Regions from separate parts of the Paenibacillus sp. AN1007 genome, predicted to be linked through region 1. Evidence: predicted binding sites of a transcription regulator. Region 1 holds the regulator's gene; the other holds the start of a gene.
The links. The regulator Rex, encoded in region 1, represses fermentation and respiration genes when NADH is low (regulators of the CRP and FNR family bind a similar motif). The targets are predictions, from matches to a motif close to TTGTGAAATATTTCACAA.

Region 1 (3,983 bases):
ATTTAAGATTCTTCATGCGTATGGACGATGCCAAGACGGTGTATTGGATGGAGGCCAGCGGCCAGTTCCGCAGCAAATCACTGCAGCTGTATGCTGTTCCTGTAGATGTAAGTGCACAGCTGAAAGAGATGTTTTTTGATAAAAAGAAAAGCGTTGTGCTTACGTCGGCTACGCTGTCCGTGGATAAGTCATTCCAATTCATGATTGAACAGCTTGGCCTGCAGGAAGCTTCCGACAATAACCGCCTTCTTACATCCATGCTGCCTTCACCGTTCAATTATAGGGAACAGGCCTTGTTAGTCATTCCGCGTGATTTTCCAAGTCTGAAAGGCAGTGTAGGAGATGCTCACTTTGTACAGATGCTGGTACAGTCCCTTGCCGAGACGGCGATTGCGACACAGGGACGTATGATGGTGCTGTTCACCTCATACAAAATGCTGAGACAAGTGTATGAGCCGTTGAAGGAGGCTTTATCCGGGAATGATATCTCCCTATTGGGCCAAGGCGTTGACAGCGGTAACCGTTCCAAGCTCACACGAAGATTCCAGGATGCCAAAGCGGCAGTTCTGCTGGGTACGAGCAGCTTCTGGGAAGGGGTAGATATTCCAGGTGAAGCCCTCACTTGTCTCGCAATCGTAAGGCTGCCGTTTCAGCCGCCTAACCATCCGCTTCTGGAAGCAAAGAGTGAACTGCTGCAGGAGCAGAAAAAAAATCCGTTTATGAAAATGTCTGTCCCTCAGGCCGTCATCCGGTTCAAACAGGGATTTGGCCGGTTGGTTCGGACAGGCAAGGATCGGGGGATCGTTATCGTGTATGATACGCGAGTAATTGAAGCTTATTATGGCAAGTACTTCCTGTATTCCTTACCTGGACCCAAAATGGAGCATATGCTGACAGAACAGATGGTTCCGCGTATCGCCGAATGGCTGGATCGTCCCATCGTGAATGAAAATGATTCGATTTTGTAAGCTATAGCATTGCATTGTACTTCTGCATAGCGTTAAACTCGAAAGAGACTTCGAAAAGCAGCACATCATGAACTTATAATCCCAACAATACGGGCATTCTGTATGAGGAATGATGCATATTTTGCATGTATACAGAATGCTCCATTTTTCAATATTTATTATTTTATCGTGGCAATGGTAAGGGGGAGCAGGAATGAAATCGGATAAAATTTCGGAAGCGGTAGTACGGCGTCTGCCCGTATATTTGCGTTATCTTAACGAGTTGGTTCAGCGTGAGGTGACCACAGTTTCTTCACAGGAGCTTGGACAGCGATTGGATCTGAATCCGGCCCAGATTCGCAAGGACCTGGCTTATTTTGGTGATTTTGGCCGTAAAGGAATCGGGTATGACGTTTCTTATCTGATCGAGAAGATTCGTCACATTTTGAAGATTGACCAGCAGATTAATGTGGCTCTGGTTGGAGCGGGTAATCTAGGACAAGCGTTGTCCAACTACAATGCTTACTTGAAAGACAATATGAAGATTGTTGCTATTTTTGATGCGTTCGGACCGAAGATTGGCAGTAAGATTAACAGTCTGACTGTCCAGCCGATGGAAGAGCTTGCAGCAGCGGTACAAAAAGATAACATTCGCATCGGGATTATTACGGTTCCGGATACGGAAGCTCAGAACGTCGCGGATCAGCTGATTGAATCGGGAATCGAGGCAATTCTGAATTTTGCACCAACGATTCTAAAAACACCATCACATGTTCGTATCCATCACGCTGACTTTACAACAGATCTGCTCAGTTTGGCTTATTATTTAGAAAACGGGAAGGAAGAAGAGTCTGATGACAACAACGAATAGATGGGTAATTCAAAACGGTAAATTTGCCGTAAACGAAGGCGCAAACTGGACAATAGTTCAAGGGTATATGGTCATTCAGGATGACAAGATTGTGCATATTGGTGAGACGCTGCCGGATGGAGACGAGCAACTGGCGAAAGTGGATGGAAAAGGACTTCTCTTCCTGCCGGGTCTGATCAATACGCATGGTCATGCGGCCATGTCACTGCTTCGGGGTCATGGGGACGATCTGGCACTTCAGGTATGGCTCCAGGAAAAAATGTGGCCGATGGAAGCAAAAATGACTTCGGAAGACGTTTACTGGGGCGCATCGCTTTCGGTGCTTGAAATGCTAAAAGGCGGAACAACAGCGTTCCTGGACATGTATGATCATATGGATCAGGTGGCAAGAGTGGTTGAACAGTCCGGGGCAAGAGCTGCACTGGCTCGCGGTGTGATTGGACTTTGTTCCGAAGAAGAGCAGATGCGCAAGCTGGAAGAGTCCGCAGCATTTGCGCGTGAATGGAACGGACAGGCGGATGGACGGATCACAACGGTTATCTCCCCGCACGCACCTTACACATGCCCTCCAGATTACATAGAGAAGCTTGTACAGGCCGCGCATGACCTTAACCTGCCGCTGCACACGCATATGTCAGAGACATTACGTGAAGTAGAGCAGAACGTGACAGATTACGGCCTGCGCCCTGTAGCTCACCTAGAGAAGCATGGCTTTTTCTCACGTCCATCGCTTGTAGCCCATGCGGTTCATCTGAACGATGAAGAAATTGAGATTCTGGCCCGACATGATGTGGCAGTATCGCATAATCCGGGCAGCAATCTAAAGCTTGCTTCCGGAGTAGCCCGTGTGCCTGCTATGTTGAAAGCAGGGGTTACCGTGTCTCTGGGTACAGACGGACCCGCAAGCAACAACAACCTGGATATGTTTGAGGAAATGAGACTTGCCGCACTGATTCATAAAGGTGTATCTGGCGATCCAACTGCGGTTCCTGCGGGTGAAGCACTGCTGCTTGGAACAGGTTTCGGCGCGAAGTCTATTTTCCTGAACGACACGGGTGCGCTGCGAATGGGGATGAAGGCAGATTTTATTGCGCTGAATATTGAACAGGCTCATTTTTATCCGCATACGGATCTGATCTCTCATGCGATCTATTCTGCCTCGGCTAAAGATGTGGAACATGTATGGGTAGACGGAAAACAAGTGGTGAAACATGGCGAGTGTTTGACAATGGATGAGGAGCGCATTTTGCGGGAATCTCAATTGGCCTTTGATCAGCTTCTTGCCCGTTAAAAGACAAGCTGGCCATCAACGCGCAGTATTCAGAGAAAGGAAGTTCAGCTCTTGAAGAAGAAAAAGAAGTGGATCTGGATATCGCTGCTCATTCTGGTTCTGATCTTGTTTGGACTTCAAAGGTATTACGTCTATGTAACACAAGATCAGCGTAAAGAAGAGGCATTGGCTGTACAAGCCGCACAAGACCAGTTGGGGATTACATCGCCTGATGAGCTTCGAAAGTACGTCTGGGGCGAGAAGAATGGCTCTGACAACATCTATTGGACGATGACCGCCAAAAATAAAGATAATCAAAACGTAATGGTGTGGGTTAAATTTGATAACAACAACCAGCCAGTCCAGGGCGCTGCGGGAGTACACAGTGAATTGATCCAGAACGGGATGTCCGAAACGCAGATTCGCAGCCGATTTAGTTCCGAGGTGCCGGGTGGTGAGATCAAACGGATCATGCCAGGTGTCGTGAATAATATCTACGTATGGCAAGTGTACTACAAAGATGGTACGCATAATTATTATCGTTTTTATCGGTTTAGCAATGGAGAGCAGGTAGATTTGGTCTATACCGTACCGAACAGCTAGAATCGAAAAAGAGCAGGAAACCGGCAGTCAGCACATCGACTGAACCGGTTTTTTGGCTTTTCTATCAAATGATTGTGAATTAAATAGTTAAAATTAATAATTTATTCATATTTTCACCTTCGATATTGTATATACGATGTGATATACTCATTTATGTACTGAAGTTACAATAAAACGCAAAAAAATCTGCAGTTAACGATGCAGACATCAAGTTCACTCTTTGATTAATAATTATAAATATAAGCCTGTAGATCGAGAATAGGCTCATTTTGGGAGGGGTAATTCATTTGAA
Region 2 (3,983 bases), 180 kb from region 1:
GCAGTCCGGCTGGAAGCGTTCCATCATTGCTTTACCGCGATCTACTGTTGTTGTTGACGGGTCAGGCTCAACTTCAGAGAAAACTTCAATCGCAACCGGTGTCTGACGTTGACGCAGATAATGCTCTACTTTTTCCACATATCCGAGTTTGACCATCATCGCATCTGTAATAATCGCTACACGGGTAATGTCCGGCATTTTGGCAAGGTATTGGGTTGCCCCTTTTTCGAAGTATACTTTGTTCGGCACTTTGAACCACTGCATATTCACGGTACGACGAGCCACCCTTTTCACGTTGATTAAGTTTACAGCCGTTACGTTAGAAGATGTTGAGTTACGTCCGTACGATCCACAACCCAGAGTCAGTGATGGCATATTCGTATTGTAGATATCTCCGATTGCACCATGTGTTGAAGGTGAGTTCACGATAATCCGTCCGGTTTGCAGGCGATCCGCAAACTGGTTGATCACTTCTTCATTGTTCGAGTGAATCACGGAGGAGTGACCCATTCCGCCAAAAGCAACCACTTCTGCTGCACGCTCAATACCATCTTTTGCGGTTTTTACTTTGTAACATGCCAGCACCGGACTCAGTTTCTCTGCGGACAATGGGAATTTGGTGCCCACACCTTCAATCTCGGCTACCAGAATTTTAGTGCCTGCCGGTACTTCAATGCCGCACATTTTGGCAATGTTCACAGCGGACTGACCTACAATGGTCGGGTTAACTGCACATTTCTCTGCGTTGATCGCACCTGCCGTCAATTTGGCGGCTTCGTCTTTGTTTACAAAGTAACAGCCATTCGTAATCATTTTCTTTTTCACTTGATCGAAGATCGGTTCTTCAATAATAACCGCTTGTTCGGAAGCACAGATCATACCATTGTCAAAAGACTTCGACAGAATCAAATCCGTTACCGCCTGGTTGATATCTGCACTTTTTTCAATAAAGCAAGGTACGTTACCCGGTCCTACGCCCAGCGCCGGTTTACCACAGCTGTATGCTGCACGCACCATGGCTGATCCGCCTGTCGCAAGGATGAGAGCCACGTCATTGTGATTCATCAGTGCGTTGGTACGATCCATGGACGGATCATCAATCCATTGGATACAGTCGGCTGGAGCGCCGTTTTTCACAGCAGCTTCAAGCAGAATTCTGGCTGCCTCGCGGCTGCATTTCTGTGCTGAAGGGTGGAAACCAAAGATAATCGGGTTACGTGTTTTAATCGCAATCAGTGCTTTAAACATCGTGGTGGATGTCGGGTTGGTTACAGGCGTGATCCCCATGATAATACCAACCGGCTCCGCAATTTTCTGGAAGCTGTCGTACTCATTGTCTTCAATAACGCCTACTGTTTTTTCGTATTTAATGCTGTTATAAACATACTCTGTAGCGAATATATTTTTAATAATTTTATCTTCATACACACCGCGTCCTGTTTCTTCTACGGCCATCTTGGCGAGCATCATATGTTTATCCAGTCCCGCAAGCGCCATAGCCTGCACAATCCGGTCAATTTGTTCCTGATCCATGGACATGAATGCTGCATGTGCTTTGTTTGCTTTGTCAATTAACGTTTGAATATACTGACCTGCTGTCGGTTCTTTTGTTGGGGCGACTTCATTCTTTACAGCCATCTCCCTCATCCTCCTAAAGGTTCGTATTGGTTTGTCTCTCTTCTTTACATCCACATCGTATCATGGGGAAAAGATATATTATGTGATTTTTTTCACAAAGTATGACAAATTTTAGTTAAGTTTTTAAGAGCCCCGCGAAAGGGACATTTCCCTTTCTATTTAAAATAGCAGCCCTTTAGCCTCATGCTTCCCCTCCAAAAGTGAATTTAATCACAATGTTTGAAATTTCGCCATTTTTAAACGCTTTCCATGCCCCTCAAACGGTAAGATTAGGTATATACTGAACTTAAAAATTGAACCACCGCAATTTGTACCGTACCTCCACACGGCCGAGATGCCCAGATCAGGATGGCACAGTTTGCGGCGAACCTCGGAAGCATCAAGCAGGTAATGATCAGCTGACCGGGGAGACAAAGGGGAGATCAACGTATGGGAGAACTAACAAATGTACTGGAAAAGCGCGGAAATACCAACTGTTTCTCGGAAGTAAATTTTAACCATCTGCTCGTCACGATGAAAGACCGTACTTACCCGGAAGGAACACATCTGTACTGGGAAGGTGACGTCTCTGACAAACTTTATTATATGAAACGGGGACGTGCCCAAATTACCAAATCAACGGACGAGGGCAAGGAACTGATTATGTATATGTACCAGACGGGAGACATGATTGGTCAGGCTGATCCGTTCTTCGGCTCCAGACACAGCTTTTCGGCGGAAGTCCTGGAGGACAGCGAGATTGGCGTACTTGAACATAAGGATCTGGAGATGCTGATTTGTCAGCATTGTGACTTTGCGATTGATTTCATGAAGTGGATGGGCATTCACCATCGTCTCACCCAAACCAAGTTTCGGGATTTGATGCTGTACGGCAAACCAGGGGCGCTCTGTTCTACCTTGATTCGGCTGTCTAATTCCTATGGCGAACTCCATGGGGATCATGTGATGATTCATAAAAAAATTACACACACTGACCTGTCCAATATGATTGGAGCTACACGTGAAAGTGTGAACCGCATGCTTAGTGATCTTCGCAAGAAAGACGCGATTGAATATGACAACGGCATGATTGTTATCAAAGATCTGAAAATGCTGCAGGGCATCTGTCACTGCGAACTGTGTCCGAATGAAATCTGCCGCATCTAAAATCTGCAGTCTGCCTTTTGCTGAGTCGAGCCGAGCTGTTCAGGCCGCTTAAAGATATGACTTGTAAAAGAATTCATGATACGTAAAGAGCCCAATAAAATGAACCATCATTGGGCTTTTCGTGCTTCCTATTATTTTTCAGGACGCATTGGACGTGTTGACAAGTTCAAGTTTTACCGCATCACGCGGACTTAATTTCATATCCAATCCGTTCTCCATTAACTCCTTCTCATTCACCTTAATCACCCAGCGCTGGTTCATCCTAGGTGTAATATTCTCCACGGCTACAACAAATTTGTTGTTTTCCGACAACCGCACAACCCCACTGGACTTCAATACGTCACGAACCGTGCACTCCTGTACATAAATACCGGCATACTGCCGATTCAGATTCGGGTTATCCGGGCCGCCACTTACTTTCAGCAGGGTTGTCTGATAAGCGGCACCGCTGCCCCGCCGTCAGCGGCTTTGACGTATATAATCACTTCATCTTTGGCATGAAGCTCCGTATCCCAATTCTCTAGTTCAACATCCTTGCCATTCAGCTTGACTGCCCAGGTTAGAGAGGAGTCTAGCGAAACCTCACCCACGGATTGGATGCGGCTGCCATCAGCCGTAAAATCAACCAGTCCACTGTTCAGCAAAGCTTTTTTGAGCGTTAACCCTTCACTGAAATCACGTTTGATGGACTTCGTCGCATCAGGTAAAAAAGTACTGCCATCAATGGCAACAGTAATTGTATTGGCTGAATCTTTCTCTGAGACAACCGGCTGCTCGGAAGGCTGCGTCTCTCTGGTACACCCCGTCAAAATGGCGAGAATAAGCAAGCATAGACCTATGTAACCGGGAATTTTCTTCATCATGTAGGTAACACCACCCTGCGTAAAATCATTCACCCTGTTGTCCATACCCTTTATTATGGCACATTCTGCAGTAAAAAACAGTGTCAAAGCCGTTACTTTTGTACTGCTGCAGCTTGAACTTATCCTATTCAAAAAGGAGAGTCTGCAAGCAGACCCTCCTGTGCTGCATAACCGTGCTGTTAACCAGGCCGTTATTGAATGAAAGCCTGCATATAGGTGCGGCCTCCGTCACCATCCTTCAGATATGGATTGAGTCCGAACGTTTGGTTGTCTGATACAAAAACGCCAGTAAGCAAACGCCCTTCAAGTAGGGCACCGTCAACCTGCACGCAGCAG

Region 2: a site for Rex is predicted at 1,719-1,736, ahead of adhE (bifunctional acetaldehyde-CoA/alcohol dehydrogenase). Genes of this name have one in related genera too.

The regions. Positions count from the first base shown of each region.
Region 1 is NZ_CP159992.1:1,794,880-1,798,862, forward strand. It holds gene dinG (ATP-dependent DNA helicase DinG) at 1-968, shown strand, start outside; gene ABXS70_RS08245 (redox-sensing transcriptional repressor Rex) at 1,162-1,818, shown strand; gene ABXS70_RS08250 (amidohydrolase) at 1,802-3,109, shown strand; gene ABXS70_RS08255 (DUF5590 domain-containing protein) at 3,161-3,691, shown strand; gene ABXS70_RS08260 (hypothetical protein) at 3,979-3,983, shown strand, end outside.
Region 2 is NZ_CP159992.1:1,615,934-1,619,916, reverse strand. It holds gene adhE (bifunctional acetaldehyde-CoA/alcohol dehydrogenase) at 1-1,638, opposite strand, end outside; gene ABXS70_RS07320 (Crp/Fnr family transcriptional regulator) at 2,068-2,784, shown strand; gene ABXS70_RS07315 (hypothetical protein) at 2,923-3,096, opposite strand; gene ABXS70_RS07310 (hypothetical protein) at 3,204-3,647, opposite strand; gene ABXS70_RS07305 (hypothetical protein) at 3,839-3,983, opposite strand, start outside.